DNA from 3 places in the Streptomyces sp. NPDC046261 genome. Region 2 is predicted to be linked to each of the others. Evidence: riboswitches for the same ligand, from Rfam matches in the RefSeq annotation. Region 2 holds a riboswitch; each other region holds the start of a gene.
What was found. Region 2 has a riboswitch for thiamine pyrophosphate ahead of thiC (phosphomethylpyrimidine synthase ThiC). Riboswitches for the same ligand answer to the same signal wherever they lie in the genome.
Positions count from the first base shown of each region.

Region 1: linked by a shared signal. The riboswitch ahead of ABZ956_RS03910 (thiamine ABC transporter substrate-binding protein) and the one ahead of thiC (phosphomethylpyrimidine synthase ThiC) in region 2 are both predicted to bind thiamine pyrophosphate.
Region 3: linked by a shared signal. The riboswitch ahead of thiO (glycine oxidase ThiO) and the one ahead of thiC (phosphomethylpyrimidine synthase ThiC) in region 2 are both predicted to bind thiamine pyrophosphate.

Region 1 covers NZ_JBEYZU010000001.1:842,324-845,590, reverse strand. The annotation lists gene ABZ956_RS03915 (iron ABC transporter permease) at 1-18, opposite strand, end outside; gene ABZ956_RS03910 (thiamine ABC transporter substrate-binding protein) at 114-1,205, opposite strand; TPP riboswitch at 1,201-1,306, opposite strand; gene rlmN (23S rRNA (adenine(2503)-C(2))-methyltransferase RlmN) at 1,339-2,448, opposite strand; gene ABZ956_RS03900 (phosphatidate cytidylyltransferase) at 2,634-3,267, opposite strand, start outside.
Region 2 covers NZ_JBEYZU010000002.1:194,308-197,574, reverse strand. The annotation lists gene ABZ956_RS05195 (hypothetical protein) at 1-171, shown strand, start outside; gene thiC (phosphomethylpyrimidine synthase ThiC) at 193-1,971, opposite strand; TPP riboswitch at 1,965-2,101, opposite strand; gene ABZ956_RS05185 (YibE/F family protein) at 2,164-3,267, shown strand, end outside.
Region 3 covers NZ_JBEYZU010000004.1:197,924-201,190, forward strand. The annotation lists gene ABZ956_RS10255 (FAD-dependent oxidoreductase) at 45-1,271, opposite strand; TPP riboswitch at 1,459-1,571, shown strand; gene thiO (glycine oxidase ThiO) at 1,569-2,747, shown strand; gene thiS (sulfur carrier protein ThiS) at 2,744-2,974, shown strand; gene ABZ956_RS10270 (thiazole synthase) at 2,984-3,267, shown strand, end outside.

The sequences.
Region 1 (3,267 bases), on a different contig from region 2:
GGCGAGCGGCACGGCCATCAGACCGAGCCGCGTCGCCGTCCGCCGGGGACCGCCCGGCAGGGGGGCCTGCCGGGCCGTGGCTCCGGAACCTGCCGCGGGGACCGCTTCGGGACCTACTTCAGGACGAGCGAGGACCATTCCTTGACCCACTGGTCGCGGTTCTTGGCGATCTTCTCGGGCGCGAGCGTCTCGGGCTTGTCGATCCGCGCGCCGTACTTGGTGAAGACCTCGGGCAGCCTGGCGTCCTGGTTGGCCGGCTTGACGAACATCTGGAGGGGCATGTCCTCCTGGAACGTCCTGCTCAGCAGGAAGTCGATCAGGGCCTTGCCGCCCTCGGTGTTCTTGGCGCCCTTGAGCAGGCCCGCGAACTCGATCTGCCGGAAGCAGGTGCCCGTCGCCACCCCGGTCGGCCCCTCCTCGGGCGCCGGCTTCACGCCGAGGACCTCGGCGGGCGGGCTGGAGGCGTAGGAGACGACCAGGGGCTTGTCGCCCTTGGCCTTCCGGCCGGCGGCGGAGCCGGAGAAGCGGTCGTTGTAGGCCTGCTCCCAGCCGTCGACGACCTCGACGCCGTTGTCCTTGAGCTTCTTCCAGTAGTCCTTCCAGCCGTCGTCGCCGTACTTGGCGACGGTGGCGAGCTGGAAGGCCAGACCGGGCGAGGAGGTCGCGGCGTTCTCGGTGACCAGGAGGTTCTTGTACTCCGGCTTGATCAGGTCGTCGAAGGACCGCGGCGGGGCCAGCTTGTGGTCCGCGAAGTAGGCGCGGTCGTAGTTGACGCAGATGTCGCCGGTGTCGACGGGCGTGACCCGGTGCTCGGCGGCGTCGGCCTGGAGCTCCTTCGGGACGCGGTCCAGGCCCTTGGCCTCGTACGGCGTGAACAGGCCGTTGTCGAGCGCGCGGGAGAGCAAGGTGTTGTCGACGCCGAAGAAGACGTCGCCCTGCGGGTGGCTCTTGGAGAGGATCGCCTGGTTGACGGCCCGGCCGGCGTCACCGCTCTTGAGGACCTTGACGGTGTAGCCGGTCTGCTCGGTGAACGCCTTCAGCACGGCGTCGGAGGCGAGGAACGAATCGTGCGAGACGAGGGTGACCGTCTTGCTCTTCGACCCGTCGGAGCCCTTGTCGTCCGATCCGCCGCAGGCGGCCAGCGCGGGCAGGCCGAGCGCGGCGACGGCGGCCGCGCCGAGGGCACGCCGAAGGTTGGTGTTCATGGTGGTGCTGACTCCCTACGCCGGTATGACCCGGATCAGGTCCGAGGGTCTGCGGGCTGTGCCGCACTCTCAGCGCTTGCTGCGCTCCCCTGTCGGATTGTTCATTTGTACGAGCTGATGCAGAGGGACAGTATCAGCGCTCGGTGGCGGCCAGCTGGCCGCACGCCCCGTCGATCTCCTGGCCGCGTGTGTCCCGCACGGTCACGGGCACGCCGTGGGCCGCGATCGCCTCGACGAAGGCCCGCTCGTCCTCCGGCCGGGACGCCGTCCACTTCGAGCCGGGGGTGGGGTTGAGCGGGATGAGGTTGACGTGCACCCGCTTGCCCTTGAGGAGCCTGCCGAGCAGGTCACCGCGCCACGCCTGGTCGTTGATGTCGCGGATCAGGGCGTACTCGATGGAGATGCGGCGGCCGGACTTCTCCGCGTACTCCCAGGCGGCGTCGAGGACCTCGCGGACCTTCCAGCGGGTGTTGACCGGCACGAGGGTGTCGCGCAGCTCGTCGTCCGGCGCGTGCAGCGAGACGGCGAGCCGGCACTTGAAGCCCTCGTCGGCGAAGCGGTGCATCGCCGGGACCAGGCCCACCGTGGAGACGGTGATGCCGCGCTGGGACAGGCCCAGGCCGTCGGGCTCGGGGTCGGTGAGCCGGCGGATGGCACCGACGACGCGCTTGTAGTTCGCCAGCGGCTCGCCCATGCCCATGAAGACGATGTTGGACAGGCGCGCGGGGCCGCCGGGGACCTCGCCGTCGCGCAGGGCGCGCATGCCGTCGACGATCTGGTGCACGATCTCGGCCGTCGACAGGTTGCGGTCCAGGCCCGCCTGGCCGGTGGCGCAGAACGGGCAGTTCATGCCGCAGCCCGCCTGGGAGCTGATGCACATGGTGACCCGGTCGGGGTAGCGCATCAGCACGGACTCGACGAGCTTGCCGTCGTGCAGGCGCCACAGGGTCTTGCGGGTGGTGTCGCTGTCGCACGAGATGTGCCGCACGACGCTCATCAGGTCCGGCAGCAGCTCGCCCGCGAGCTTCTCGCGGGCGGCGGCCGGGATGTCCGTCCAGGACGCCGGGTCGTGCGCGTACCGGGCGAAGTAGTGCTGGGAGAGCTGCTTGGCGCGGAACGGCTTCTCGCCGATCGCGGCGACGGCCTCGCGGCGCTCGGCGGGGGTGAGGTCGGCAAGGTGCCGCGGGGGCAGCTTGGCCCCGCGGGGGGCGACGAACGTCAGTTCTCCAGGCGCGGGGGCCATGAGCGAAAACTCCTCATTGCGACGAGAGCGGATGATCTCCGCGATCGCGGAGCCAGCGGCAGGACATGCCGGAACCCGGAGGTTTCTGAAGGGGGCACCCCCGCGTGCGCGGGGCCGGAAAAGGGCCCGCCGCGCAGCGACGAGCCCTTCCAGGGTACCTGGCCCGCTCCCGGGCCCTGATCGATCTAGGCGGAGCCCACGAACACCACCATCAGCAGCCACACCACCGGCGCCGTCGGCAGCAGCGAGTCCAGCCGGTCCATGATCCCTCCGTGGCCGGGCAGCAGGGCGCCCATGTCCTTGATGCCCAGGTCCCGCTTGATCATCGACTCGCCGAGATCGCCCAGGGTGGCGCTGACGGCGACCGCGAGGCCGAGCAGCAGCCCCTCCCACCACACGCCGTCGTCGATCAGGAAGTGCATGCACAGGGCGCCCGCCACCATCGCGAACGCCACGGCGCCGAGGAGTCCCTCACGGGTCTTGCCGGGGCTGATGCGCGGGGCGAGCTTGTGCTTGCCGAACCGCCAGCCCACCGCGTAGGCCCCGGTGTCGCTGACGACCGTCAGGATGAGGAAGGTCAGCACCCGCCAGGCGCCGTCCTCCGCCGCGAGCATCAGCGCCACGAAGGTGGCGAGGAACGGCACGTAGAACGCCGCGAAGATGCCGGCGGTGACGTCCTTGAGGTAGTCGTCCGGCGGCTCGGTCATCCGCCACACCAGCACGGCGAGCGCGGTGAAGGCCATGGCCACCCACGCGCCCTCGGGGCCGTTGACATAGCCCGCGACGGTCATCGCGGCGCCGCCGATGGCCAGCGGCACC
Region 2 (3,267 bases):
CCGTCGGTGCGCCGGCAGCCCGCCGGCCCCGGCCGCACCCCCCAGCTCGGCTACTCCCGGCCCGGCTTCTCCAGCCCCGACAGCGACCCGTCCCCGTCCACCCGTGCGGGCTTCACCAGCCCGGATTTCACGAGCCCCGAGTTCGGCGGCAAGGACCACCGGCCCGAATAGGCCGGTGGTCCACCGGTCGGTTCAGTCCGCGATCGGCAGATATACGCGATTTCCCGAGGCCGCGAACTCCTTGGACTTCTGCGCCATTCCGGCCTGCGGATCAATGGCTTCCCCGGCGGCGACGGCAAGATCTCCCCCGTGCTCACGGCGAATGTCCTGCGAGATCTTCATCGAACAGAACTTGGGTCCGCACATCGAGCAGAAGTGCGCCGTCTTCGCCGGCTCGGCCGGAAGCGTCTCGTCGTGGAAGGCGCGGGCCGTCTCCGGGTCCAGGGCCAGATTGAACTGGTCCTCCCAGCGGAATTCGAAACGCGCGTCGGAGAGGGCGTCGTCCCACTCCTGCGCCCCCGGGTGGCCCTTGGCGAGATCCGCCGCATGCGCGGCGATCTTGTAGGTGATGACGCCGGTCTTCACGTCGTCGCGGTCCGGCAGGCCCAGGTGCTCCTTGGGCGTGACGTAGCAGAGCATCGCCGTGCCCCACCAGGCGATCATCGCCGCGCCGATCCCCGAGGTGATGTGGTCGTACGCCGGTGCGACGTCCGTCGTCAGGGGGCCGAGCGTGTAGAACGGGGCCTCCTCGCAGATCTCCTGCTGGAGGTCGATGTTCTCCTTGATCTTGTGCATCGGGACATGGCCCGGGCCCTCGATCATCGTCTGCACGTGGTGACGCTTGGCGATCCGGTTGAGCTCGCCGAGCGTCCTCAGCTCCGCGAACTGCGCCTCGTCGTTCGCGTCCGCGATCGAGCCGGGGCGCAGACCGTCGCCCAGGGAGTACGTGACGTCGTACGCGGCGAGGATCTCGCAGAGCTCCTCGAAGTTCTCGTACAGGAACGACTCCTTGTGGTGCGCCAGGCACCACGCGGCCATGATCGAGCCGCCGCGCGAGACGATGCCGGTCTTGCGGCGGGCGGTCAGCGGGACGTAGCGCAGCAGCACGCCGGCGTGGACGGTCATGTAGTCGACGCCCTGCTCGGCCTGCTCGATGACCGTGTCCTTGTAGATCTCCCAGGACAGTTCCTCGGCCTTGCCGTCGACCTTCTCCAGGGCCTGGTAGAGCGGGACGGTGCCGATGGGGACGGGGGAGTTGCGCAGCACCCACTCGCGGGTGGTGTGGATGTTGCGGCCGGTGGAGAGGTCCATGACCGTGTCGGCGCCCCAGCGGGTCGCCCACGTCATCTTCTCCACCTCCTCCTCGATGGAGGAGGTGACGGCGGAGTTGCCGATGTTGGCGTTCACCTTGACCAGGAACTTCTTGCCGATGATCATCGGCTCGATCTCCGGGTGGTTCACGTTCGCCGGGAGCACGGCGCGCCCGGCCGCGATCTCCTCGCGGACCGTCTCGGGGGAGACGTTCTCGCGGAGGGCGACGTACTCCATCTCCTCGGTGATCTCACCGCGGCGGGCGTACGCGAGCTGGGTCACCGCGGCGCCGCCACGGCCCCGGCGGGGCTGGCGGGGGCGGCCGGGGAAGACGGCGTCGAGGTTCTTCAGGCCGCCGCGGGGCGAGGTGTGCTTGATGCCGTCGTCCTCCGGGCGCATGGGGCGCCCGGCGTACTCCTCGGTGTCGCCGCGGCCGATGATCCAGTTCTCCCGGAGCGGGAGAAGACCGCGCCGTACGTCCGTTTCGACTGCCGGATCGGTGTACGGGCCTGATGTGTCGTACAGCTGTACGTCCTGGCCGTTGGTGAGGTGGACCCGCCGCACCGGGACCCTGAGGTCCGGCCGCGAGCCGGTCACGTAGTCCTTGTGCCAGCCGATCTCCCGGCCGGTTTCGGACGTGCGTGCATCCTGCGAGGTCATGAGACCAGTCTCCCTACGCCGGCATTACCCGGTAACAGGTTCGGCGGTCGACGCAGCGGCGTCCGTACGTGCTTCGTACGGAGGTCAGCGCCCTCTCAGCCCGGTGCTCCGAGCTCCCGCGATTGCAAAAGGTGGCACCACGCTAGCGCCTTCCGGCGCGGGGCGGCCAGGGGGGCTTGCGATGATCGGGGGGTGACCCCCACTGACCACAGCTCCCCCACCCCCCACGCACACGGCCATGCCCACGGGCACGGCCACTCCCACAGCCACGGCCCCGCGACACCCGTTTCGGCGCATCTGCGCAAGGTGATCGCGGCGGTGCTCATCCCCTTCGCGGCCGCCGTCGTGACCGGCCTGATAGTCCTCTGGCCCGGCGGCGCCCCACCTCATCAGCACACCGGCGTGGGCCTCGACCAGAAGACCGAGTCGGGACGGGTGGTGAAGATCGAGGAGTTCGACTGCCCGAAGTCCGGCGGACAGCCGCCAGGGCAGCAGCAGGCACCACCCGGTGCGCCGCCCGCCGACCGCGGACCGTGCGAGAAGGCCACGATCGAGGTGGCCTCGGGCCCCGACAAGGGGAAGACCTTCACGGAGGTCGTACAGCCGAGCGCCTCCCGCCGCTATGACGTCGGACAGAAGGTGGTCCTGGCGTTCGCGCCGAAGGCACCCGAAAATCTGCGCTATTCGGTCACGGACGTGGACCGGACCTTCCCGATGGCGCTGCTCGCGGTCGTCTTCGCGCTCGCGGTCGTGGTGGTGGGGCGGCTGCGCGGGCTCTTCGCGCTGATCGCGCTGGTGATCAGCTTCGGGGTGCTGACGCTGTTCATCCTGCCCGCGATCCTCCAGGGCTCGAATCCGCTGCTGGTCGCCGTGATCGGCGGCAGCGCGATCATGCTGATCGCGCTGTACATGTGCCATGGACTCACGGCCCGGACCTCCGTGGCCGTGCTGGGCACGCTCATGTCCCTGCTGGTCATCGGCCTGCTGGGGTCGCTGTTCATCGAGTGGGCCCATCTGACGGGCAACACCGACGACCAGACGGGCCTGGTCCACGGGCTGTATCCGGAGATCGAGATCCGCGGCCTGCTGCTGGCCGGCATCATCATCGGCTCACTGGGCGTGCTCGACGACGTGACCGTCACCCAGACCTCGGCGGTGTGGGAGCTGAAGGACGCGGATCCCACCGCGAATTGGCGCAAACTGTACGGCTCGGCGATGCGCATCGGCCGGGACCACATCGCGTCCGTGGTGAACACGCTGGTCCTGGCCTACGCCGGAGCCTCTCTGCCGTTGCTG
Region 3 (3,267 bases), on a different contig from region 2:
CGAGCCGGGCCCAGAACCCCCGTGGACATCACCCCACCGGGCGCTCAGAGCGCGGCGGACTTCAGCGGAATCGAGGCGTCCGCCGCCTTCGCGCGGTCCAGGGCGGCGCCCTTCTCGATGAGCTTGCGCCCCTGGGCGAGGTCGCGCGGCCGCCCCACGGCCAGCAGGGCCACCAGGACGCCCGAGCGCAGCCAGCACACCGTCCAGGCCGCTCCGGAGGGGTTGCCGCGCCAGATGAGCTCGTCGGCGCCCGCGTGGTGGCCCGCGTACTGCACGAAGCGCCCGAACTGCTCGGACCAGAAGTAGGGCACCGGGTCGTACACCGGGCTCTCGGCGGGTCCGTGGACGATGTTCTCGGCGACGGTCCGCGGCCCCTGCAGGGCGTTGTCCCAGTGGTGCACCAGCAGCCGCTCGCCGTAGCGGGCGGAGGGGAAGGAGGCGCAGTCGCCGACCGCGTAGACGTCCGGCAGGCAGGTGCGCAGCCGGTCGTCGGTGACGACGGAGTGGTCGGGGGCGAGCTCGATGCCCGAGCCGGCCAGCCAGGCCGTCGCGGGCCGCGCCCCGATGCCGACGACCACCGCGTCCGCGGGCAGGCGGGTGCCGTCGGCGAGGAGGACCGCGCCCGGCTCGACGGCGGCCACGCGCGCGCCCGTGAGGAGCCGGGCCCCGCTGTGGGCGTACCACTCGGCCATGTGGGCGGCGACCTCGGGCGGCATGGCGCCCGCCAGCGGCCGGTCCGCGGCCTCGACGACGGTCACCCGGCAGCCGGCCTCGCGCGCGGCGGTCGCCAGCTCCGCGCCGATCCAGCCGGCCCCGACCGCGACCACGTCGCGCTGCCCGGCCAGGACCGGGCGCAGCCGCTCCGCGTCGTCGACGGTGCGCAGCACGTGGACGCCCGGCCGGCCCTCGGCGCCGGGCAGGGTGATCGGCTCGGCGCCGGTGGCGATGACCAGCACGTCGTACGGGACCGGGCCGCGCCGCGTCTGCAGGACGTGGTCGTCCGCGCGCAGGCCGGTGACCTCCAGGCCGAGCTCGAGGTCGATGCCGAGCGAGTCGAAGTCCACCTCGAAGGCGGATCCCTCCGCCCTGCCGAGCAGCACGGCCTTGGACAGCGGCGGCCGGTCGTACGGCCGGTGGGGCTCGGCGCCCAGCAGGGAGATCGCGCCGTTCCAGCCCTGCTCGCGCAGGGCGACCGCGGTCTGCACGCCGGCCATGCCCGCGCCGACGATGACGACGCGCCGGTCACCAGGGGGATTCGTCTGCTCGCTCACCCGATCAACTGTAGGGCGACGGCCCGCGTCTGTCGGAGCACCGCGTGAGGAGACCTCTGACACAGCGTCACGAGGTTTGTCCCGCCTCACCCGCCTCGTCCGGGGGCGCGTTCCGGCGCCCGTCCGGCCGCCGGCACGGCGCGGCCGCCCTTCCGGCCGGTCCGCGGCGCGTACTAGGGTGGCCGCTGCACGCACTCGCGGGAGCCCGGACGCACCGGGCTGAGAGGGAGGCTGGACGGCCTCCGACCGTACGAACCTGATCCGGGTCATGCCGGCGAAGGGAGGGGCTGGACGCCCATGCACGCGCATCGCACCCCCGCGCACCGTTCCTGCGACGTCCTCGTCATCGGCGGCGGCGTCATCGGCCTGGTCACGGCGTGGCGCGCCGCCCAGCGCGGCCTGCGCACCGCCGTCGTGGACCCGGCGCCCGGCGGCGGGGCGGCGCGGGTGGCGGCCGGGATGCTGGCCGCCGTCACCGAGCTGCACTACGGCGAGCAGACGCTGCTCGCCCTCAATCTGGCGTCCGCGCGGCGCTATCCGCAGTTCACGGCCGAGCTGGAGGAGGCCAGCGGCCAGGACACCGGCTACCGCGCCTGCGGCACGCTCGCCGTCGCCCTCGACGCCGACGACCGGGCGCACCTGCGGGAGCTGCACGCCCTGCAGCAGCGCTCGGGCCTGGAGTCGCAGTGGCTGACGGGGCGCGAGTGCCGCCGGCTGGAGCCGATGCTCGCACCCGGCGTACGCGGCGGGCTGCACGCGCTCGGCGACCACCAGACCGACCCCCGGCGGCTCGCGCGGGCCCTGCTGACGGCCTGTGAGCGGGCCGGGGTGGTCTTCCACCGGACGGAGGCCGTCCGGGCCCTCCTCGCCGCGGGCCGGGCCACCGGGGCCGAGCTCGCGGACGGCACCCGCGTCGCCGCCGGGCAGACGGTGCTGGCGGCGGGCAGCCTCAGCGGCCGTCTCGCGGGCCTGCCCGAGGACGTGCTGCCGCCCGTCCGCCCGGTCAAGGGCCAGATCCTGCGGCTGCGCGTACCGGCCTCCCACCGGCCGTTCCTCTCCCGGACGGTACGGGCGGTCGTCCGCGGCGGCCCGGTGTACCTGGTGCCGCGCGAGAACGGCGAGCTGGTCGTCGGCGCGACGACCGAGGAACTGGGCTGGGACACCACCGTGACGGCCGGCGGCGTCTACGAGCTGCTGCGCGACGCCCACGAGCTGGTGCCCGGCATCACCGAGCTGCCCCTGGTGGAGACCCTCGCGGGGCTGCGCCCGGGGTCCCCCGACAACGCCCCGCTGCTCGGACCGACCGAGCTGCCGGGGCTGCACACGGCCACCGGGCACCACCGCAACGGCGTGCTGCTCACGCCCGTCACCGGTGACGTGATGGCCGAGGTCCTGACCACCGGGCGGCTGCCCGAGGCGGCCCGCCCCTTCTCCCCCCGACGCTTCACCCCCGCATTCCAGGAGCAGTCCGCATGACCGGCAGCGAAGTCGCCACCCCTTCCCTCAGCGTCAGCGTCAACGGAGCGCCCCGTGCCGTCCCCGCGGGGACGACCCTCGGCGCTCTCGTCGCGACGCTCACCGACGCGCGCGGCGGCGTCGCCGCCGCCGTCAACGAAGCCGTCGTGCCCCGGGGCCGGTGGCAGGAGACCGTGCTCGGCGAGGGTGACCGCGTCGAGGTCCTCACCGCGGTGCAGGGGGGCTGATCAGCACAGATGGCAGACGATCTGCTCACCGTCGCGGACACTTCCTTCACCTCCCGGCTGATCATGGGCACGGGCGGCGCCCCGAGCCTCGACGTGCTCGAGCGCGCGCTGATCGCCTCCGGGACCGAGCTGACCACGGTCGCCATGCGCCGCCTCGACGCGACCGTGCGGGGTTCGGTGCTGTCGGTGCTGGAGAAGCACGGCATCCGGGTGCTGCCGAACACGGCGGGCTGCTTCACCGCCGGCGAGGCCGTGCTCACCGCCCGGCTGGCCCGCGAGGCGCTCGGCACGGA